DNA from 3 places in the Chryseobacterium sp. WX genome. Region 2 is predicted to be linked to each of the others. Evidence: riboswitches for the same ligand, from Rfam matches in the RefSeq annotation. Region 2 holds a riboswitch; each other region holds the start of a gene.

Region 1 (8,137 bases), 2.2 Mb from region 2:
TCTTTCCAGAGGTGAGCAGAGAGTCATTGAAGCTTTAATGATAATTTATTCTGAAGCTGATTTTGTTTTACTGGACGAGCCCTTCCATAGCCTTTCTCCAAAAATTTCTGCAGCATTGAAAGCTGCAATCATTGAACAGTCTGCGTATAAGGGATTCATTATTTCTGATCATAATTATCAGGAAGTTCTTGATATTTCACACCAAATATTTCTTCTGCGTGAAGGCTATCTAAAACAAATACAAGATTTAAAAGAACTGCAGCGGTATAATTATCTTCCGAAAAGCATTTAATTTATATATTTGAGGGATCAAAAAATTTTCATGATGACTTTCATAAACAAAGCATTCTATTTATCCGCTTTCAGTATTTTATCTATTGCTTTTGTAAAAGGGCAGACTAAAGTTCCTTTTGGAGTTGTAAAAGCTGAAGAAGGATATGCCAACGTACGTGTACATAAAGACGATTACCGAAAAATTGTAGACAAGATCCGTATGCGTAAAGGAGATGTATTTGTTTATGTAAAACCTGCTCCCGGAGAAACAGAATGGATCTGGATCAAATATCCGGAGAAACAGGATGACGACAAACCTTTTGTACGGTATGAAACTCTGGATAAAGAAGGAATGGTAAATAAAGGGCGTATTGCTTATGTAGACCAGCTTCCTGCCTACACTCCATCTAAATCTAAAAACGGAAGATCTCTTATTTTTACTGACAATTCTGATCCTAAGATTCCTACTGCCCAAAGAAGCAAAGTGGTGATTGATATTTATCCTTCCAATGCAGGATACCGTAAAAAGGAAAAAGATGCAGAAGGAAAAATTCTTACCATTGATAAAGTAAAACCATGGGGAATTGGAAATGACCTTCCTGAAGGAATGACTGAAATCAAATCCATCAGAGTACAGCAACCCGGAAGAGGATCTGTTTTTGTAAGAGAAGCCATCAAAAATATGTTCCAGCCTACCATGGATTTTGAAAACGTTGGAGTAACCTCACTTGACAACGATAATATTTTTCTTTATATGATAAACGGTTCAGGGGAAAACAGATACACTACTCTCTGGACGATTAAGAAAGGAAGAGTAATCAGCCAGATTATTTACCATAATCCGGAATAAATTCATTATTTTTGCATTCGAAAAGTTTTTACGCTTATTCATCACAGAAATTGGTTCTGCATCACTGCAGATTAAAAGGGAACCGTGTGAAAATCACGGACTGTCGCGCAACTGTAAGTAACTGAAGTCTTTATCAAAGATCCACTGTGCGAGGCATGGGAAGGAGATAAATGATGTTACAAGTCAGGAGACCTGCCTTTTTCTTAAACATGTAACTTTCGCGATTTGAAGTTGTATTGATCTGATGGATTGTTTCAGGAATTCTATAAGTTCCTGTTATTATTCTGTTGTTTCCAATCATTTCCTATCGCTTTAATTAATAATGATATATGACTACAGAAGAAAGAATTGAAGCATCCGAAACCAGAATCTTTAAAGCGGTTTTCCCTAACACAACCAATCACTATGATACCCTTTTTGGAGGTACAGCGATGCAGCTGATGGATGAGGTAGCTTTTATCACCGCAACCCGTTTTGCCAGAAAAAGAGTGGTAACGGTAAGCAGTGACAAGATCGATTTTAAAAAACCTATTCCTGCCGGAACCATCGTTGAGCTGATCGGGAAAGTTTCATACGTGGGAAAAACCAGTATGAAAGTAAACGTTGAAATTTACACCGAGCAGATGTATTCCTATGAAAGAGAAAAAGCAATTATTGGTGATTTTACTTTTGTAGCGATTGACGAATTCAAGAAACCAATCCAAATACTATAAACAATAAAGTTTCGGGCGGCCAGAGGCCGCCCGAAACTTTTCCATTCAACACAACATAGTATATCTCAACCAAAGAATGATTGGACTTCATTTGTTTTTTTATTTACTTTTAGCATGGCAAAAAAATTATTTTTACATTGCTGTCACTAAAAACTATAGAAGAACCGATATTTCATGAAAAAGATTATTGTAATCATTACCCTTATCCTATCCATTACATTAAGAGCACAAAAAGACGTTAAAATTGAACTTTCAGAAAGTTACGAATTAGGAAATATTATTCTGGCCCTCACTGAATATGGCAGAACAGATCCTTATGACGTACAGAAAATCCCACCATATTATGATGAAATCATCACGTATTTTGAGCCTGTAAAAGATCATCCTTTACTAAAAAAAGTAAATTATTCAAGAAAAGATTGGAAAAAATTCTTAGGCTTCCGAACTGATTTCTATGCATTTTCTTTTGATGAAAAAGGCTTACTTAAAAGAGATTTTCCTTTCAATTCCTTTGGTCCTAAAGAAGTAGATGAAAATCTGGAGCTCATCAATGACTTTGTAAAGAAATCAAATTACAGAACCTTTTATAAAAATCATCAGTCGTTTTACAATACTTTAATTGCCAATTACAAAGAGTATTATTACATCAATGATACTTATACTTTTTTGGATAAAATAGCAAAAAGACCAGCCAATGAAACAGATAAGAAATACATTATTGCCATATCTCCTTTGGTAGGCGGACAGAATTGCCACAGGGATATCAATAGCTCCTTAACTGTAGACTTTCCAAATATCGGAGAAGATCTTATCCTTGGAAATTTAAAAGGTAATCTCGCAAGAAGGATTCTTGATAATCACACCGTATTTTCAGAAATCGATCATGGGTATGTAAATCCTATTTCAGATCAGTACTCAAAGGAAATAACGGAAAGCTTCAACCTTACGAATTGGGATAAAAAATCAGGATACCCGGGAATAAATTCATTCAATGAATATATGACATGGGCTGTTTACGATTTGTTCATCAACGAAAAATTTCCAGAAGAAAAAACAGACAGTCTTTCGGCGATTTATCATAAAGTGAATATCCGACGCGGTTTTATTGCTCAGAATTTATTCTCGGAGAAGCTTATAGAGCTTTATAAAAAGGAAAAGAATCTGGAAAAATTATATATTCCATTATTAAAGTGGACGAAGAAAACAGGAAACAAAATTTCCCAGCCTTCCGTTGTCAATTCCAATAATAAAGAATTTGAGAAAACTGATCTCAATAATATCGTGGTACAATTCACAGAGCCTATGAAAAAAACAAAGACTCTTCAGCTCAAATTATATGAATACATTGATGGAAAAGAAACCCGCAATACCATCATTATCGTTAAAAATCCGGTCTGGTCTAAAGACGGGAAAGAAGTGAAATTCAGCCTGGATACTTCTTATAAAAATTTTGTACTGGGATTTTATGTACATAACAGTATGGCTGGATTTTATTCAAAGAAGGGAATTTTATTAAATCCCGACAATTACTTATTACTAGCCTCTTAAAACATTTCAGATGATCTATAAAAAGACCCTGCCCAATAAGCGGGCAGGGTCTTCTTTTTTCAATTATTTCAGTACTTTTTCTGTTTCCAGACTTCTGTTCAGCAAAAGCTCAAAAGCCTCTCCCATTTCATCAGATGCTCTGCTGATTGCATTTTCAAGCATATTTCGAATTTGTCTTTCTGTCACTCCAGCTTCAGTCCAGCTTTTTCCGGAAGTATGAGAATTTAAGATAAACGGCATGATTCTGTCAATTCCACATGCAAAGATAGCATCCGGAGTTTTCTCATCTTCAAACTCAAGCCATAAATTAAAGAATTCTGTACGTAAAGGTTCATCCAGAATTCCAAAGATTTTCTGAGCAGAAGCTTTCTCTCTTTCGAACTTTCCTACCATTGCCTTTTCATCAAAAATAAAAGTGTCTCCGGCATCAATCTCCACAAGATCATGAATGGAAAGCATTCTTATCACTCTTAACAAATCAATATCTGCACGGTTTTTAGCATACGGATAAAGGATCTGAGCCAGAATAATAATCTGCCATGAGTGTTCCGCTGTATTCTCTCTCCGGGAATCGTCTGCATTATAATTTCTTCGCTGTACATTTTTAAGTGCATCTACTGCCAGAATAAAATCGATCTCTTTCTGAATTTTCATCTTACTTCTTATTTCTGTTATATTGATCAGACGGATATACCTTTGTTTTGGTAATCCATTTATTATTTATCTTTTCTTTAGTGGTCACTTTTACACTACCTTCAATGCTCATATCCTCTTCTTTTTCAAAGACTTTATCAAGTCCTTTATTCGGAATTACAACATATTCTGATGTAAAAATATCACAGCAGCCGGACTTTCCATAAGAAATTAGACGTTTACGCTTGGCATCAACATCAAAAATATCCAGACCGTTTGAACCCAGCTCTGTAAGTTCATCACTTTTTACAAACCCTAATCTTGTCTTGTTGAAGACATATACATCATAAGATGCCCCGCTATAATTTCCCATATTTCCGTTCCTTATGGCAACATCTTCCGTTCCATCGAAATTAAAATCATCTATAATTACGGCACGCTGATCTTTCAAAAGGGGGATCAATTTCCCCTGGATCGGTTTTTGACCTTGTTCTGTATATAAAACCAGATCCTCTGAAACAAAAGTCTGTACTTTGCTGTTTTTATGATCAAACAATTCCACCGTTCCCTTTCCTCCGCATCTGTCATCATAACAATTTTCTACATGGATGACAGCATCATAACTTTTTGATACATTTTTAACCTCAAACTGATATTGCCCGAAACATAAGGGACCTAATAAAAGAAATGCCGATAAGTGCCAGTACTTATTCAAAATATTCATGGTAATAGTAAATGATTTAGGTGTTTTTATTGCTAACAAAAATACGAATCATAATAGCGATCTCAAAATCCCGGTCTCATTATCTGTCAGAATTACCCTTTCAATAAAAGTGTATTCATAGATAAGAAGCTGTTTCCCGCTATCCGCTCATACTCCTCGCTCCTGCCTAAAGCCATAGCTGCTGTGGGGTAACCACTGCTATCGGGGCTATGACATGAGTAATCTGTAATGAGTAATGGGTAATAATTAATAAAAGATCATTTTTTCTATCAATTTTATTTAAAAATTAAAGATTTCTGAGCTATTTTCTGTTAAAATTCATTTTACGTAAAATTCAAGATAAAATTTATTTAATTGATTTTCAATATTTTAAATAATTTATTTTGAAAATTTCACTACTTTGTATTGCATAATACCATTTTATTTACATATCTTTGTAATGTAAAATTAGAATAGGCTCAACTAGCTAGGGGCATTTTTCTAAAAATATAACTAATTAACAAAACTTATCAAAGATGAATACCGAAAATACCAAAGCGCAAATGCGAAAAGGAATTCTGGAATTCTGTATTCTAAGTCTCATCAATAACCGTGAAATGTATGTTTCTGATCTTATTGACGAACTGAAAAAAGGAAAACTGGATGTAGTGGAAGGGACCCTCTACCCTCTTCTTACAAGACTTAAAAACGGAGAGTTTCTCTCTTACAGATGGGAAGAATCTACAGGAGGACCACCCAGAAAATATTATCAGATCACAGAAAAAGGAAAACTTTTCCTGGATGAACTACTCAATACATGGAATGAACTGACAGCCTCAGTAAACCAAATCACCCAACAAAATTAAAAAACAAAGCTATGAACAAGACACTCTCAATAGGACTCGCAGGTTTTTCTTTTACCATAGAAGAACACGCATATATAAAGCTCAGCGATTACCTGAATGCACTGAGAAGCTCTCTGGATGCTTCTGAGGCTGATGAAGTAATGCATGACATAGAAATAAGAATGGTGGAGATTTTCAAAGATTCTTTAGGAAAACGTGAAGTGATTAACGATACCGATGTAGAAAAGGTAATCGCACAAATCGGAAGCCCTGAAAAAATCGAAGAACAGGAAGAAGCTTATTTTTCTGAAAAAACATCTGCCAGAAAAGAATATTCCGGATCCAATTATACCGATAAAAAACAACTGTTCCGTGATCCGGAAAAACAAAAAGTAGCAGGGGTTTGTGCAGGTTTAGCTCAATATGTAGGAATGGATATTACTACCATGAGAGCAATCTGGCTGGGAATCTTCATACTAGGAATTTTTACAGCAGCCATTTCCTCTTCTTTAATAGGTCTTTTATATGTAATCCTTTGGATCGTACTTCCAAAAGCTGAAACAGCAGCAGATTTCCTGAAAATGCAGGGAAAGCCTATGAACTTCGACAATCTTAAGAATGAGTCTAATAAATTGGTACAATTTGCCAATGAATCTACTCAGAGGGTCGGAGAAATCTACAACGAAAACAAACCTTATATCAACAATGCAAGCAGCGGAGTTTGGAATGTGTTCAAGTATATTGTAGGAGGTTTCTTTGTACTAATGGCTGTAAGCAGCATTATCGGAGTATTTGTATTATTTGCCCTTTTCGCAATGGATACAGACTTCCCCGGAGCTAATGAAATCAGATTCTACATGGACGATCAGGGACTTGATAAAGTACTGGCTGCGATGATGGTGATCGGAAGTTTAATCCCGGCAATCCTTTTCAGCTTATTGAGCATCAAGATTTTCTCTCCGAAAACAAAACTGAGAAATATCGGATGGGTTGTAGGTGGTTTATTCCTTCTTTTGATCGGACTTGGAACTTACTTCGGAATCAGTATGGCTAAAAAAGACATGATCTATAGAGGAAGCAAGGAAGATGTAGAAAATGTTGCCATCAACACCACTTCAGATACAGTGTATGTAGACGTAAAACAGATCAACATTCCTCAGAATTTCAAAGGGTATAACAATGATATTTATTCTGATAAAAGAACAGTGTATGAAGAAGATTATATTTCTGTAGATGTAACCAGAAAACCAGATATTAAAACACCTTATCTGATCATTAAAAAAGAAGGAAAAGGATATAACTTCCCAATCCAGATGACGGTTCCTGTAGAAATTGTAAACAACAAAGTATTACTTCCTAACTACATCAAATATCCGTACGAACACAGATTCAGAGATTACAGCCTTGATTACGAACTTGTGGTTCCGCAAAAAGCAGTTGTTTTATCCATGAATAAAAATCGTATCCACATGGACGGAGATTTAGACGGAGACGGTATCAATGACGAAGACCAGGACAGAGATGAAGACCATAACAATGTCCGAATTGAAAAAAATAAAATAACGGTAAACGGTTCCAGTATCGAATACAACTCTGATGACAAAGACAGCATCATTGTAAACGGTAAAAAAGTTCCTAACAACCAGGCAAAGAAAGTTATTGATTCTGCAGTGTCTACTATCAAAAAATCAAATAAAGATATGGACATCAAAATCAAAGACGGAAAAAACGAAATTTCCATACAAACTAAATAATTAACTTCAGAGAGTGGTAGAAGGTGTGGGTGGATGGCAACCGTTTGAAATTCACACCCTTCTTCTCTCAGAAAAGTAAAAATAAAACCATATTTAGTTTCTTATGTGAAAAAAAAGTTTTAATTTCGTAAAGCTAAAATTTAATAACCAACCAATCAAAAACACAGCCTTATCATGATACAATTTGCAATGGAATTCGTAATGAAAATCGTAGATTTAATTAGCGGTTTGTTTTAAGAGCAATAATATTTCAATATATTTGTAAAGTATAACCAAAGTTTGGTTATACTTTTTTGTTTTTAATCCAAGAAATCTATGAAAAAGCTGTTAGGCAAAGCAATGTTAAAAGTATTAGGTTGGAAAGTCGTTCTTCAGGGCGATGTCAACAATCTGAACAGGTGTATCCTAGTGGTAGCACCACATACCCATAATATGGAGTACATTTTAGGAAATTTCGCCTATTGGTCTTTGGAAAAACCTTTAAAAATTATCATTAAAGATGCACACACCAAAGCATGGTATGGAAGTATTGTAAAAGGACTTGGAGGTATTGGTATCGACAGAAGCCAGAAAAACGATCTTGTAAATTTCGTAGCCAACCAGTTTTCCAAAGAAGATTTCAGTCTTGTGATTACTCCGGAAGGAACCAGAAGCTGGGTACCGAAATGGAGAAAAGGATTCTATCACATGGCTTTGGCAGCTAAAGTTCCTATTGTGCTGGCAGCAGGTGATTTTAAAAGAAAAATTGTTTACCTGGGCTACACTATACCTTATGAAAGAATAGCATCCGTATCTTTTTCAGAAATCATGCAGGAAAT
Region 2 (8,137 bases):
TGGCGCTTCCGGAAGGTTTGATTATCTGAAGGATGTCGCTTTGGTATATGCTTTCATGTTTAAACTGGAAGGGATTACTAAGTAATAAGTTTTGCAAAAAGAAAATTAAAAAATAAATAAATCTATATTTAAATCTTATGAGAAGAAAAATAGTTGCAGGAAACTGGAAAATGAACAAAAATGTAATTGATGCACAACAATTAATGATTCAGTTACTAAGCTATAAAAACAACAATGCAACGAACTGTGAGGTTTGGATTGCTCCCCCAGCATTGTATTTGATGATGGCAAAAGACGTTTTTGAAAAGGATGAAATCGGAGTATTTTCTCAGGATATGAGCGAGCATGAAAGTGGCGCTTATACTGGTGAAATTTCTGCAGATATGCTGGAATCCATTGATGCAACCGGTTCACTAATCGGGCACTCTGAAAGAAGACAATATCACGGAGAAACAGATTCTCACTGTAACAGAAAGATCAAATTAGCTCTTGACAAAGGTCTTATTCCTGTTTACTGTAACGGAGAAACTCTTGAGCAGAGAAAAGCAGGACAGCACCTTGAGGTAGTAAAAAACCAGACTGAAGTAGCTCTTTTCACGCTTTCTGCTGAAGAAATCAAAAAAGTAGTGATTGCTTATGAACCGGTTTGGGCTATAGGAACCGGAGAAACGGCTAGTCCTGAGCAGGCTCAGGAAATCCACGCTCACATCAGAAATATTATTGCTTCAAAATACGGACAGGAAGTTGCTGACGAGGTTTCTATCCTTTACGGAGGTTCTGTAAAACCAGACAATGCAAAAGAAATTTTCTCTCAGCCGGATATCGACGGTGGTCTTATCGGAGGAGCAGCTTTGAAATTAGAGGATTTCTCTAAGATTATTGAAGCTTTTAATTAATAGAGGATTGATATATTATCCAATAAAAAGCGGCGGAATCTTCGATTCCGCCGCTTTTCCGTTAAAAAAATCTAATTATTGAATATCGACTACATACATTGTTCCTTTGTCTACTTTACCCGTTTTAGGCAAAATTTTAGCTTTTGGATTTCCGTTTCCATCATCCACTACTCCAAAGTCATCATCATTGAAAACAGCCAGTTTATTATTTCCTAAATAAACAATTCCCTCGAATTTATCATGTTCATAACCCAGTTTTGCTACCAGATCTACGGCTAATGTTTTGGTAACAGCTTTTATTCCGGCATTGGTAATTTCATCCCATGAACATTGCTCTAAAGCTTTTCCGTTAACTTTCATTCCGTCCACATCGGTGATATCGGCTCCGTTTACATCTGTTGCATTGCTAAGATTGATTCTGTATACTTTTTTTATTCCTCCCTGAGAACCGAAATTTCCATCTCTTTCAATCACCAGGAATTCATTATTGCTTAATGCGGTAATATCGCACACTGAATCAGAAGCTCCTCCTTCCTGCTTATATAGAAACTGTTTAGTCTGCCCTGTAACCGTATCAAATGTGACAATTCTCGTTAAAGTTTTATTGGTAGCCAATGCCTTACTGGGAACATACATCATCGACTGCATGGTTCCTACCAGCGTTCTTCCGTCCGGGCTCATACAAAGTCCTTCCATTCCTCTGTTGGCTCTTCTTTTCGCTAAAACAGCAGGTAATTTTCTTGGTCCTGTATTTACTCCGATCGGGCTTATTCTTTCCATCTCCATTCCATCAGCACTGTAGTGTACAATATGCGGTCCATATTCATCAGAAACCCAGAATGTACCGTCAGCGGCAGCAACAATACTTTCGCTGTCAAGACCATACTGATCAGTACCTAAGACATTTCCGGAAGCATCATATGCTACTTCCCCTGTGCTCCCCATTCCAGCAGGATTTGGAAGTCCGGTAATAGGCTGTCCGGATGGATTTTTAAGTTTAATATATTTGATGACCTCTACATTTCCGTCAGCATTGATTTTAAAATGCATAATGGTTGGAGTAAAATTAGGAGTAAGAAACTTTTTCCCATTCTGGAAGTCGGTGTTAGGTCCTCTATCGGTAATGACATAGAATTCGCCTTTTCTGGTAGGATGAGCCGCAGCTCCGGATCCAAAACCTCCGTTGATAACATCCACTCCGTTTATCGTAGTCAGTTTTGAAAATGGAAACTCCTGAGGGAGTTTGGAATAATTAATATCCTGATTAACCATTGCGGTATCGTCATCACTTTTACATGAAGCCAATACAGCCAGTATACCCACAGAACATAGTAATTTTTTCATATGCTATTTTATGGCTGCGAAAATAGGACTTGATTGTAAACTGATCTTAAATACAATGATAATTGTTTTTTAACAATTGAACAGACAGAATGCATTGAAGATAAATAAGAAAAGAATCTATTTAAAAATGAAAAACCAACAATCCAACCAAATTATTAATCAATTTGAAAATCATTTTTTAAAGGAAAATAATTCACAAAACAGACTTATCAATTTATATGATATATTTGCAGCGTTTTAAGGCTGAACAATGTTCATTAATAGGGAATCAAGTGAGAATAATATTCAAATCTTGAGCTGTACCCGCAACTGTAAACTGTTTAAACTTACTGCACAAAAACCACTGGATCTGAAAATCCGGGAAGGAAGTTGTAAGATGTGAGCCAGGAGACCTGCCTTAAAACACCAGATTCAGAGAAAGAATTAGTTCTGCTCTGAAGATAAGTTTCGGGAATAAAACTTTAAATTAATTATATCATGAGAAAAATCTATCTTTTTTTCTTACTGCTTTGCATGCAGGTATTGTCGGCCCAATTCACAGAAAACGACATTAAATTTTGGGTAGGAACCGGTTCTAAAAAAGCATATTTCATTGCAGACTTTAATGATAACAGCACCCCAAATTCTTATGCTTGGGGATACCGTTTTGACGGAAATGGCTTAACCATGGAAGACATGATTACTGCTATTGCCGCTGCAGAACCTAAAATGGAAATTGAAATACCATCCGGATTTCTGTACAGTTTAAATTACAATCATCATACTCCCAGCCTTGACGACTATTGGTCAACCTGGTCAGGAAACACTCCATCAACTATGGCATTCAATAATGGTGTGAACAATGATCTTTTAGTGGACGGAAGATGGTATGGAGCTTCTTATAGTTTTTCCCCTCCTACAATGCCTTCCCCACCAGTTCCAGCCTACAGTTCTGCTTGGTTTGTTCCCTCGCAGGTTACAAACTGGGTAGGAAGCGGAACTAATAAAAGTCTTGTAGTTATTGATTTCGGAACTGATAATGCCAACGGAAATGCCAATTCTTTTGTTTTTGGAATTAAATATAACGGAAGCATAACTGCTGAACAGGCGTTACAACTGATCCAGTCTCAAGCTTCCTATTTCAATTTTGCATCAGCGAATAATCAGATTACTAATTTAACATTGAATTCATTTACTGGGAATACTTCCGGATCAGACAGCTGGAAGTTATATAAAGGAAAAGATCTATCAAGCTGGCAAACAAAAGCCAATCTTTCTCAGATTCAACTGAGTAACAATGACTGGTTTGGATTAAGTTTCGGGCAAAGAAGACCATTTACCCCCACCGAGGCACAGCTGACTTTAGGAATTTCTTCTGTGACCAAGAAAAAATTCAATATTTATCCAAATCCGGCAAGTGATTTCATTCAGATTGAAACGGCTGAGAAACTGAAAGAAGTGAATATTTACTCTGTGACAGGACAAAAAATAATGACTTCTCAGGTTACTAAGATTGATATTCATTCTTTAAACTCAGGAGTTTACTTTGTGGAGATTAAAACAGCTGAAAGTGCTACGGTACATAAGATTGTTAAGAAATAGAGAAAGCGCCTCAAAGCGCTTTTTTTGTGAGGATATGGATAAAATATACTGTTACAACCGCCCCGTCAAAAATTCTTTGAATTATTGCCACCCTCCAGCGAATGTAAAATGAGTGATTAAAATATAAATCCAACAAAAAAACCGCACCAGATTGGTGCGGTTTTCTGATGATGTTATCATCAATTATTTTTTCTCTGTGGATCTTTGTAAAACCTCATCTACCATTCCGTAACCTTTAGCTTCTTCAGAAGTCATCCAGTAATCTCTGTCAGAAGATTTTTCTACCCACTCATACGTTTGTCCTGAGTGATGACCGATGATTTCATAAAGCTCCTGCTTCAGTTTCAACATCTCTCTCAAGTTGATTTCCATATCAGAAGCAACCCCCTGAGCACCTCCTGAAGGCTGGTGGATCATTACTCTTGAATGCTTAAGCGCAGAACGTTTTCCTTTTTCTCCGGCAACCAGTAATACAGCTCCCATTGAAGCAGCCATACCTGTACAGATTGTCGCTACATCCGGCTTGATGATCTGCATGGTGTCATAAATACCTAGACCTGCATATACACTACCACCAGGAGAGTTGATGTAGATCTGAATATCTTTTGAAGGGTCAGCACTTTCCAGGAATAAAAGCTGAGCCGTAACGATGTTTGCTACCTGATCATCAATACCTGTTCCAAGGAAAATAATTCTGTCCATCATCAGACGGGAGAAAACGTCCATCTGAGCAACGTTTAATCTTCTCTCTTCCATGATGTACGGAGTAAGATTCGTAGGCCCATACATTCCCATATACTGATCGGTAACCAAACCGTTGTTTCCTAAATGTTTTACAGAGAAATCTCTGAATTCTTTTTTAATGTCCATATTTCTATTATGTATTATTTTTTAAATATTCTCGAAGTTTAAATTACAATATTTATTCCTAAAATTTTATAGGACTTTTTGTCACAGAATATTAAAATAACTGACTTAAAAATTACCGTTTTCTACCATAGATTCCTTTGATAGGTGAATATTCAATGATATTACTCAATCGCATGGAAGCTTGTTTCAATAGCGTAATTTTCTTGATAAGCTCATAGTACTTTCCTTCATCAGTATCCCTGTACACATCCAGCTCTTTATCAGTTTCTGTGATTAAATAATCAATATATCTGAATTTGTGCAGCAAAACATCTCCCTTGATCTGATCTGCCACTTTATCACCGTAATTGGGAGGATAAATATTTCTGGAAGCCCAGTTTTCAAGCTCATCCAACGGGATCAGAGCGTCTACAACCTTTGTGGTAATTTCTTCGTCCATAAAAGATACAAAAAAGTTTCCACTTCTCAACTCATCTTTTTGAATTCCTTCCCTCACCTGAGTAATAATGATTTCATTCCCTTTAACTAAAAATTCATACTGCTCTTCTTCAAAATGATGAAGAATTTCCTCAATTACTGTAATCTGATATTCTTCTCCTTGTTCATTTCTACGTTTCAGAATAATATCTCCAAATGCCAGCATGTGTTCAACAAGTTTGTTCTCCATGAACAGTACATCATACAGAAAAGGATCTTCTTTTTCCTGATCCAAAGGCACAACCTCCATCTTTGGAGCGGCTGTTTTCTCTTTCTGCTGCTGTTGAACATGATGGGTCTGATTCTGTGTGATCTGCTTCTGAACATCCAGTTCATTGAAAAGACTCTGCTCAGAAAGCCCGAATTTATTGGAAACCTCTTTCAGATAAACCTCTCTTTTCAGGGCATTTTGTACGAAAGAGACAGATTTCACAATATCTCTGATTGCTTCAGCCTTTTTAATCGGATCATTTCCGATATCTCTCAGGAGAATTTCCGCCTTGAAATCGATGAAATCCATCGCTTCATTTTCGATATACTTTTCAACGTATTCCTGCGGGTGTTTTCTGGCAAAGGAATCCGGGTCATCTCCATCAGGGAAAAGCAGAACACGGATGTTCATTCCCTCAGTCAGTAACATGTCAATACTTCGGAAACTGGCTTTGATACCGGCATTATCACCATCAAAGAGAATCGTTACGTTTTCTGTAAGCCTCTTAATCAGTTTGATCTGCTCTGTCGTCAAAGAAGTTCCTGAACTTGCCACTACATTTTCAATTCCGGACATATGAAGCGAAATCACGTCCATATATCCTTCCACCAAAAGACAGGCATTCTTCCTGGAAATAGCCTGCTTACTCTGGTTTAATCCGTAAAGAACATTGGATTTATGATAGATCTCGGTTTCCGGTGAATTGAGATATTTTGCAGTTTTAACATTATTCTTCAGGATTCTTGCTCCAAAGCCTAAAACCCTGCCAGAAAAACTGTGAATAGGGAAAATAACCCTTTCCCTAAAACGGTCTACGCCTGCAGGAGTATTTTCAGGAAAAATAGAAAGTCCTGATTTTTCAAGAATTTCTTTATTATATCCTTTTTCCAGGGCATAAGCCGTGAAAGCATTCTTCTTCTCGGGAGAATATCCCAGCTGGAATTTCTTAATGATATCATCCCTCAACTCCCTTTCTTTGAAATAAGAAAGTCCTATACTTCTGCCTTCCTGATCATCCCAAAGGATCTCCTGAAAATAAGTATTGGCAACCTCATGGATTTTATACAGCAGATCTTTTTCTGTCTGGGCATTTTTTGCTTCTTCAGAAATTTCACGCTGGTCTTCCTCAATTTCAATTCCGTATTTTTTTGCAGCGTGGCGGAGTGCCTCAGGATACGTAAAATTTTCAATTTCCATAAGGAAAGAGATCGCCGTTCCTCCTTTTCCTGTGGAGAAGTCCTTCCAGATCTGCTTACTGGCAGAAACTACAAAACTGGGTGTTTTTTCATCATGAAAAGGACTGAGCCCCTTGTAATTAGACCCTGCTCTTTTCAACTGCACATATTCGCCCACAATCTCTTCAACGCGGATCGTGGAGAATATCTTATCAATGGTCTGTTTGGAAATCATAGTACAAAAATACACATAAAAAAAAACCTTACAATTATATAATACAAGTGCATTATATTTAGTAAGTTTTATCATTATTTTTGCAAAATAAATTTGCTACTATATGCAGTTCACTATCAATACAATCGAAGACTGGCAGGAAGTTGTTGACAGCATCATTCCTCAATTACAACATAATATTTTTTTATTAAAGGGAAACCTGGGAGCAGGTAAAACCACATTCACTCAATTTCTGCTTAAAAACATGGGCAGTAATGACGAAGTAAACTCTCCCACTTACTCTATTGTCAATGAATACAATACCGAAAAAGGGAAAGTATTTCATTTTGATCTTTACCGCTTAAAAAACATTGAAGAAGTCTATGATATCGGAATTGAAGAATATCTGGACAACTCTTTTTTATGCATCATCGAATGGCCGGAAGTCTATGAAGAGGACCTTTATGGTCTTAACTACCATACAATGAGCATTGTAAATACGGGTGAAAACAGAGAGATTTCATTCGATTAAATATTATGTATCTTTGCTCATTAATTGAGTGTAAAAAATAATCTGTAAGACATAATTTAATTTAAGGATGAGTACAAATATTTTTACTCCTTTCACAGAAGAAGAATTAATGCCGAAAGAGGAAAAATTGGAGGTTATAAAGAAAGGGAAACAGTTCAGTATTGGAATTCCTAAAGAAACCTGTCTCAACGAAAGGAGAACCTGCATTACTCCTGACGCCGTACAGGTGTTGGTAGAGCACGGCCATGAGATCATTATTGAATCAGGGGCCGGACAAGGTTCATTTTTTACAGATTTACAATATTCCGAATCTGGAGCGAAGATCACCAATGATCCAAAAGAAGCTTTCGGGCAGGATCTTATCCTGAAGGTGAACCCTCCTACAGAAGATGAAATTGAGTACATGAAGCCTAATACGTATCTGGTTTCAGCTCTTCAGATCAATCTTAGAGACAAGGAGTATTTCTTAAAGCTTGCAGAGAAAAAAATAAACGCCATCGCTTTTGAATTTATCGTTGATGAATACAAGCAGCTGGCTTTGGTAAGATTAGTCGGGGAAATTGCAGGAACCGTTTCAATCTTATATGCTTCCGAATTATTAGCCTTATCAAACGGGTTAATGCTGGGAGGAATTACAGGAGTAAGACCTGCAGAAGTTGTTATCCTTGGAGCCGGAATTGTAGGTGAGTTTGCTACAAAAGCAGCCATTGGTTTAGGAGCAAGTGTAAAAGTTTTCGATAATTCTTTATCCAAGCTTAGAAGGCTTCACACGATTGTTGACAGCCGTGTACCGACTTCTATTATTGATCCTAAAGAACTCAGCAAAAGTCTAAGACG
Region 3 (8,137 bases), 540 kb from region 2:
TAAAAGTAGGAAATCCTGACGAAGAAGACACTCTTGTAGGACCTATGGTGAGTGTAAAACAATTTGAAAGAGTACAAAGTTATATCCGTCTGGGACAGGAAGAAGGTGCTGTTCTGCTTGCAGGTGGTGAAGGCAAACCGGAAGGTCTTGAAAGTGGTAATTTCGTGAAAGCGACCATCTTTACCAATGTCCGTAATGATATGCGTATTGCGCAAGAGGAAATTTTCGGACCTGTACTGTCTATTATTCCTTATGCCAATGAAGAGGAAGCCATTGCTATTGCCAATGATACTACATATGGTCTTGCAGCTTATATCAGTTCTGCCAACCAAGAACATGCAGAACGTGTAGCCGCACAGATTGATGCCGGAAGAATCTGCATTAATGGGTTTGCCCACGATCCTTATGCGCCTTTCGGAGGTTTCAAACAAAGCGGTATCGGACGTGAGTTTGGTGTATTCGGATTGGAAGCTTACCTGGAACCCAAAACGATTCTGGCTTAATATGATCTTCTTCACAGCAAAAATATTCTCAGGATTGCTTTGCTGTGGAGATTCTATGATCCTGAAAAGTTTTGTAAGTTTGAATAAGAATTGATCAAGAAATAACTTTCTGAGCTATGAGCGAAAATAATATTCCTTTTCCCATCAATTACTCCTGTCATTTTTCAGAATTCAGGGAAGGAGAACAATTTGCACGAATTCACAGCCTCGGCCTGGTGCTCTCCGGGGAAATGGAACTTAATGATGGCATCACAAAAACGATATTTAAAGAAGGAGAACTCTATTCTGCAAGGAAAAACAGTTTATTGAAATTCGCAAAATATCCACCCAAAAACGGGGAAATCAGAACCATATCCATCTATTTTGACGATACCATGCTTCATGACTTCAGCCGTGAGTATGGATATCAGGCAGAAAAAAAGGACAATGTCCAGGCCTATATAAAACCGGAGCAAAAGGCATTACATTCTTTTATGTACTCATTATTACCGTATGAAGATCTTCCTGCTTCTGAAGAAATACTGAAGCTTAAACAAAAAGAAGCTCTCCTCTTACTGTTGAATTACGATCCCGGCCTTAAGGATATTTTGTTTGATTTTTCCGAACCCTATAAAATAGATATTGAATCTTTTATGAATAAAAACTTTCATTTCAATGTCAATGTAGAGCGTTTTGCTTATTTAACAGGGAGAAGTCTCTCTGCATTTAAAAGGGATTTTCAAAAGATATTCGGAATTCCGCCAAGACAGTGGCTGCAGCTTCGGAGATTAAAGGAAGCCCATTTTCTGCTTACCCAAAAAGGAAGATCAGTTTCTGATATTTATCTGGATCTTGGGTTTGAAAATCTATCCCATTTCTCGTTTGCGTTTAAAAAACAGTTTGGTTATCCGCCAAGTGCTTTACAGGCAAAATAGTTCAGAAACACATGTTTATTATAAAACACAATAGTAAAACTTTACTTCATCAACATTTCACCGGATTACCATAATAAATCGTGCCATGAATATCATGGCACGATCTGAATAATTGAATCTAATTATTTCTAAAGTTTTTTAAAGTGCATATTCTATTGAAGCTTCTTTAGCAGCGGCAACCATTGCGATTAAAGCTTTTTCAGTTTCTTCCCAATGTCTTGTCTTCAGTCCGCAATCAGGGTTTACCCAAAGTTGGTTGGCAGGAATGACATTCTGAGCCTTTCTCAGCAATTCAATCATTTCTTCTTTTGAAGGAACTCTTGGTGAGTGAATATCGTATACTCCAGGACCAATTTCATTCGGATATTTGAAATCGGCGAAAGCATTCAGCAGTTCCATCTGAGAACGTGAACATTCTATGGTAATGACATCTGCATCCATATCGGCAATGTTTTCAATAATATCATTGAACTCAGAATAACACATGTGAGTGTGAATTTGGGTAGCATCTTCCACTCCGCTTGCTGAAATTCTGAAAGCTTCCACTGCCCATTTCAGATAATTCTGCCAGTCTGTTTTTCTTAATGGTAGTCCTTCTCTGATGGCAGGTTCATCAATCTGAATAATTCTGATCCCTGCTTTTTCCAGGTCCACTACCTCATCACGGATTGCCAAAGCAATCTGCTTACAAGTTTCTGAACGAGGCTGATCATCACGTACAAAAGACCACTGTAAAATCGTAACCGGACCTGTCAACATACCTTTCACCCATTTTTCAGTCTGGGATTGTGCATATTCAGACCAATACACCGTCATCGGAGTCGGGCGGGAAACATCACCGAAGATGACAGGAGGTTTCACACAACGGCTTCCGTAGCTTTGTACCCAACCGTTTTTAGTGAATACAAATCCTTCCAACTGTTCCCCGAAATATTCCACCATGTCGTTTCGCTCAAATTCTCCATGAACCAATACATCAATTCCGATGTCTTCCTGCCAGCGGATTGTTCTCTGCGTTTCCTGTTTCAATAAGGTATCATATTGTTCTGCAGTAAGCTCTCCTTTTTTAAATTTTGCTCTCCAGCTTCTTACTTCTGTGGTTTGCGGGAATGATCCGATTGTAGTGGTTGGAAATAAAGGTAGCTGCAATACTTCCTGCTGTTCTTCTTTACGGATTTTGAAAGTATTTATTCTCTGAGCATCTTTTTCAGTAACTGAATTTACTCTCTGTTTTACCTGATCATTATGGATAAGAGAAGAAGTTCTTCTGCTTTCAATGGCTTTTTTATTTTCTTCAAATGCTTCAAGAACCTGTTCATTTTCCGTTCCGGATGCCAGTTGTTTAAGCGTCACGACTTCCTTTACTTTTTGTTTTGCAAAAGCCAGCCATTTTTTAATTTCAGGATTAAGACTGGTTTCAAAATCAAGGTCACAAGGTGAATGAAGCAATGAACATGATGGTGCAATCAGAATTCTTTCAGATCCTAATTTCTCAACAGCTTTTCTGATGAAAGACAATGATTTTTCGTAATCATTTTTCCAGATATTTCTACCGTCGGTTACTCCTAATGAAAGGCTTAAGCTTTCCGGAATAACATTCAGAATATCATCTAACTGTTCAGGATTTCTCACCAGATCAATATGCAATGTATTCACCGGAAGGGAAACAGCAATTGATGCATTATCTTTTAATCCGTCAAAATAAGTGGCAACGATAAATTTCAGTTTCGGAAAACGTTTTCTGATTTCGGCATACACAGAAAGATACGTTTCTTTGGCTTTTTCTGTTAAATCCAACGCCAGAAAAGGTTCATCAAACTGAATCCATTCCGCACCCTGATCCTGAAGTTTGGTTAAAATCTCTGTATAGACTGGAAGAAGATTTCCAGCCAGATCCAATTTATCGAAGCCTTCTTCTTTTTCTTTTCCTAATAACAGATAAGAAACCAGTCCGATAATCACCGGTTTTGCATTGATTCCCGCTTGTTTTGCTCCGGCAAATTCATTGAAAATCTTATCTGAGCTCAGTTTAAACTGTTGATTTTTATAAAATTCCGGAACGATATAGTGATAGTTGGTATCGAACCACTTGGTCATTTCCATGGCAGTGATATCCAATCCATCTTTCTGATATCCTCTTGCCATTGCAAAATAAAGATCCAATTCAGTATTGTTCTTTTTAAGCACCACTTCATGGTAACGTGTTGGAATGGCTCCTACTACAAGGCTCATATCCAATACCTGATCATAGTATGAAAAATCATTACACGGGATAAGGTCTATCCCTGCTTCTTTCTGGATATTCCAGTTTTGGTTACAGATAGTTCTTCCGGTATTCAGAAGTTCTTCCAAAAGGATTTTACCTGACCAATACTGTTCGCAGGCTTTTTTGAGTTCTCTTTTGCTACCAATACGCGGATAGCCAAGGATGTGAGTTTGCATTTTTTTAAACTTTTTAATTAAACTTATTGGGAAAGTTCTTTAAAAGGCTTCGTAATGTTTTATCGGAAGAAGTTTCAGGAAAGTCATGACATAGCAGACAGCGTAATTTCCTTTACAAAAGAAAATACCCGAATCCGATATATCATCTGTATGACCCCAAAGCTTCAGACCGCGAAAGCATTGTCAATTCAGTAAAGGCAGGTCTCCTGACTTGTAACAGTTTCCGTCATCCTTCCCGCTTTTGGCAGTGGATCTGCAAGGACAGAAACCTTTGGTGTGTTACTTACAGTTGCGCGACAGCTCGTGATTTGCACACGATTCCCTATTAATCTACGTTAAGTAAAACCTTTTCTGTTTGATGAAGTATCTGTAAAGAACTGTACTTTTACCTTTAACTATGGTCATCAGTAAAAGTTTTTAATTTTGTGTAAAATTAGCAATACAGAATAAAAATACAATTATTATCAAATAATTAAGCAAATTAAACTTTTAAAAACAAAAATAAAAGCATAAAATTCTGTACATTTGACTGTTTTAATCATTTAAAAGAATAATATTCTGTGGAACAACTCGATGATAAGGATTTACAGCTGCTCAGGCTGCTCCAGAAAAATGCTAAACTGACCGTTAAGGAACTTGCAAAAGAAGTAAACCTTTCTACCTCCCCTGTTTTTGAAAGGGTAAAAAGACTGGAACAGGATGGTTTTGTTAAAAGATATGCAGCGGTTCTTGATGCTGAAAAACTGAACCGTGGATTTACGGTTTTCTGCCAGATCAAACTCAAAATTCATGACAGGTCTGTAGGCTATGATTTTGTAAAAGAGATTTTAGAAATCGAAGAAGTTGCCGAATGTTACAATATTTCCGGGGATTTTGATTTCCTTCTGAAAGTTCAGGTACGGGATATGAAGCATTATCAGGATTTTGTATTCAATAAGCTTGGATCTGTGGATTCCATAGGGAGTACCCACAGTACGTTTGTGATGGCTGAGGTAAAGAATAACCATGGGCTGACGATATAGCTTTCGCTTTACGTTAATCTGCTTCAGATATAAAAAAATCCGTCGATAATGACGGATGTTGTTATTATTCTAATTTTCCAGTAATTAATTGGCTGCCGGATCAACAAGTGTTGGTGTTAAACCTAATGATTTCAACAGGTTTTTATTGTCAAAAAACAATGTTGCATAATGTTTTCCTTTTTTAAAAACAAGTTTTGATCCACCTGGAAATTCACTGGCAGCTCCTAATTTTTGCGTTTTAGCATTGTATTTAGTGAACCTGGTTTTACTATCCTGTAAGGTACTTTTATTCAGCACAAGGCCAAAAGGAAGTCCTTCCACCACTAAAGATTTATTGTCTGAAGCTGCGAAAAACATCTCATTGACAGCATTATCTTTTCCAAGACCACAATAAAGTTCCAGCCCTGTTTTCATTGGCCATTTTGCATATTTTTCTTCGTTGGCATCTTCATAAAAAACAGTTTTTACATTCAGTGCTTTTGATATTTTATCGGGTGTCTGTGGGAAGATAAATTCTGAATTTTTGTCCAATAAAGAATTCAAAGCGGCTGTTTTTTGTGAAAATGCAGTCACACTTAATACCAGAAAAAAGAGGGTTACAATGAAATTGAATGGTTTCGTCTGCATGAGAATATTTTAAAATTTTAATAATTTGATGATTAAAGGTATTAAAATTACACAATTTGTGTGATATAATTCTATGGTGAAACCTTATCTGTAAAATTCCCGATTTTACTTCTTTTGCTGCAAATTGAACACCGTCCCAGCAGGATCAGTAATCCAGTGCATGTTGTCAGGAAGTTCTTCAATCTCGTCACAGGTTTCCACACCATTTGACAGCAAGTATTCTGTTGCTGTTTCTACATCAGGGACCGTGAGTTGTAACCAGGTTTCGGAATGGGTATAATTGTCGACACAATCCAGCCAAATAATATTATTCCCGAATTTTACTTCGTGAGTTCTGGAAACAGTAGGATTATTAATGGGTTTTTCCTCCACTTCTAATTTTAGAATTTCTCTGTAGAAGGCAACTGTTTTTTCATATTTACTTTTGGGAATTTTTATAGCGATATTAATTCCTGCTTCAAATTTTGGATTCATACTCAAACTATTTTAAAAAATTATTCAGATAGTTCAGAATCATTGCTGTCTGCATCATCAGACTCACATGGGTTTGTCCCGGAGCAATAGCCAATTGCGATTTGGGCATTTCTCCCATGTCCGCAAAGACATCACCTCCCAATAATTTATAGGTTTTTGAAAGTTCTGTTTTGTCCAATCCATCATTATCACCAGCTATGATTAAAACCGGTACCCGAATTTTAGAAATGTTATTATCGCCAAGATCAAAAGGTTGTCCCGCAGAAGCTATCATCTGCTGCAGAAATGGAGTCCATTTTGTTTTATCTGGTGCTACAGCATTATAGGCAGTATGCATAGGACTGTTTGTAAAGAGGTCTGGTTTCATTCCTTCCAATGCTTTATTGACTTCGGGCAGCCAGCCATTAGTTTTATATGTTGACGAAATAATAACCAGTTTGTTCAGTCTTTCCGGACTCTGTATCGCTAATTGATAAGCCACTTCCCCACCAAAACTGTAGCCTACAACATCTGCTTTATCAATTTTCAGATAGTCCATCACCTTTGTAACATCACTGGCTAAAGTAGTGTGTGATAATTTCCTTTCTGAAAACGGGGTATGCCCATGGCCCTGTAATTCAAGTGCAATTACTTTTCTGTTTTTAGACAATTCCGGGATCAGCTCGCCCCAATTCAGGTCAATCGTCATAAAGGCTCCATGTAACAGTACAACAGGCTTTCCTTTACCATAAACTTCATAATACACTTTGATTCCGTTGGCAGGCGCATAGCCGCTTTCAGAAGGTTTTACTTTTTGTCCGTATACCTTGGATGCTGTCAGAAAAACAGTTAGGATTAATAATGCAGAGAATTTGAATAAATTTTTCATAATATTATCAGATTTGGTGGATTAAACTTTTAATCAAAATTACCAAGTCAATCTGAAAACGGACTTGCCACAGGGCAAGATTTTACTGAAATGAAATCAACTCTTTAAGTACAGATTTCAAGGCTTATCCCATAAACCAATTTTACTTAATTCCATAAAATAATTACAAAACATCCTACAAGTAAACAATTAAAAAATAAATATTTTTACAATAATTCTACAATAGTTGATAAAATTTGATTAATTTCGAATAGAACTAAACTTAAAAATTATTATGAAAAATTTAAAGAAAATCGAAAGACAGGAATTGAAAACAATTAAGGGTGGAATTGATTGCAGAGGTGGACAGCTATGTTTAATCGGTGGTAAGTGGCAATGTATGCCTTACGACGGATGTGGTGGAGGAAACCAGCCTTAATTTACGTTTAACACAATTACTTGACTATGAAAAATTCTAAAAAAATTTCAAGAGACCAATTAAAGAGTATTAATGGCGGAGCGGTAAGCTGTTCTGAAGCATGCTGTCCACCTCCGGGAATCAAAAGATGTCCGTGGGTGATCTGTATAGCACCATGTGAGATTTTAAGTTAAAGAAGACCCTATTCTCAACAATAAACCCTGTGATTTTGAATTGCAGGGCTTTTTATTTAAACTATATAATGTATTCTTATTTATACTGATTTCAATCTAAGATATACTCTAAAAATAAAAAACCTTAAATCAATTGATTCAAGGTTTTCTTTGCGGAGAGTGAGGGATTCGAACCCCCGGACCTGTTACAGTCAACAGTTTTCAAGACTGCCGCAATCGACCACTCTGCCAACTCTCCTTTAACTCCGGTAGTACCGTTGTTTTCAGTGGTGCAAATATAGAAAGTTTTTTATTACTGACAAAATATTTTTACAATAAAAATCGTATTTCTGATGTTTTAAAGAGACAGCAATGTCCTTAGCCAAATAAAATTTGAATATTAAGATCTCAACATCAGATATTTAAACTCAGGGATGAAATATTTACGGTTCAATATTTTTTCACTAGTTTTTTAACCATAGTAATACTCGGTAGTCACGTCTCCGCTGAAAGCCGGGTATGCATCCTGTTTTTCCATGTGCAACTCAAATAGTCTTTCGCCATTTTGACTTCCTCCCCGTATTTTCAAAGTATGCCATCCGTTTTCCAAGGATAACGTAATACTGTTTTCCTCATTAATGGTAGTAATATCTTTTAAATAGCCAATTCCTACAATTTTTACTTCATTATTAGCCGTCTGAAAAACCCAGCCTCTTG

What was found. Region 2 has a riboswitch for cobalamin ahead of PZ898_RS23145 (T9SS type A sorting domain-containing protein). Riboswitches for the same ligand answer to the same signal wherever they lie in the genome.
Region 1: another riboswitch for cobalamin. It lies ahead of PZ898_RS08645 (acyl-CoA thioesterase); the one in region 2 lies ahead of PZ898_RS23145 (T9SS type A sorting domain-containing protein).
Region 3: another riboswitch for cobalamin. It lies ahead of metE (5-methyltetrahydropteroyltriglutamate--homocysteine S-methyltransferase); the one in region 2 lies ahead of PZ898_RS23145 (T9SS type A sorting domain-containing protein).

The regions. Positions count from the first base shown of each region.
Region 1 is NZ_CP120710.1:1,917,934-1,926,070, forward strand. It holds gene PZ898_RS08635 (ATP-binding cassette domain-containing protein) at 1-292, shown strand, start outside; gene PZ898_RS08640 (hypothetical protein) at 323-1,123, shown strand; cobalamin riboswitch at 1,158-1,338, shown strand; gene PZ898_RS08645 (acyl-CoA thioesterase) at 1,453-1,836, shown strand; gene PZ898_RS08650 (DUF4932 domain-containing protein) at 2,011-3,384, shown strand; gene PZ898_RS08655 (HD domain-containing protein) at 3,448-4,038, opposite strand; gene PZ898_RS08660 (hypothetical protein) at 4,040-4,741, opposite strand; gene PZ898_RS08665 (PadR family transcriptional regulator) at 5,257-5,586, shown strand; gene PZ898_RS08670 (PspC domain-containing protein) at 5,598-7,319, shown strand; gene PZ898_RS08675 (1-acyl-sn-glycerol-3-phosphate acyltransferase) at 7,635-8,137, shown strand, end outside.
Region 2 is NZ_CP120710.1:5,023,799-5,031,935, reverse strand. It holds gene PZ898_RS23160 (S9 family peptidase) at 1-85, shown strand, start outside; gene tpiA (triose-phosphate isomerase) at 138-896, shown strand; gene PZ898_RS23150 (esterase-like activity of phytase family protein) at 972-2,240, opposite strand; cobalamin riboswitch at 2,464-2,655, shown strand; gene PZ898_RS23145 (T9SS type A sorting domain-containing protein) at 2,718-3,821, shown strand; gene clpP (ATP-dependent Clp endopeptidase proteolytic subunit ClpP) at 4,005-4,691, opposite strand; gene dnaG (DNA primase) at 4,804-6,789, opposite strand; gene tsaE (tRNA (adenosine(37)-N6)-threonylcarbamoyltransferase complex ATPase subunit type 1 TsaE) at 6,893-7,300, shown strand; gene PZ898_RS23125 (alanine dehydrogenase) at 7,368-8,137, shown strand, end outside.
Region 3 is NZ_CP120710.1:253,632-261,768, reverse strand. It holds gene PZ898_RS01175 (aldehyde dehydrogenase family protein) at 1-503, shown strand, start outside; gene PZ898_RS01170 (AraC family transcriptional regulator) at 620-1,417, shown strand; gene metE (5-methyltetrahydropteroyltriglutamate--homocysteine S-methyltransferase) at 1,556-3,859, opposite strand; cobalamin riboswitch at 4,038-4,224, opposite strand; gene PZ898_RS01160 (Lrp/AsnC family transcriptional regulator) at 4,420-4,881, shown strand; gene PZ898_RS01155 (hypothetical protein) at 4,966-5,508, opposite strand; gene PZ898_RS01150 (VOC family protein) at 5,614-5,982, opposite strand; gene PZ898_RS01145 (alpha/beta hydrolase) at 5,990-6,850, opposite strand; gene PZ898_RS01140 (hypothetical protein) at 7,125-7,268, shown strand; gene PZ898_RS01135 (hypothetical protein) at 7,295-7,441, shown strand; tRNA gene PZ898_RS01130 (tRNA-Ser) at 7,595-7,679, opposite strand; gene PZ898_RS01125 (hypothetical protein) at 7,893-8,137, opposite strand, start outside.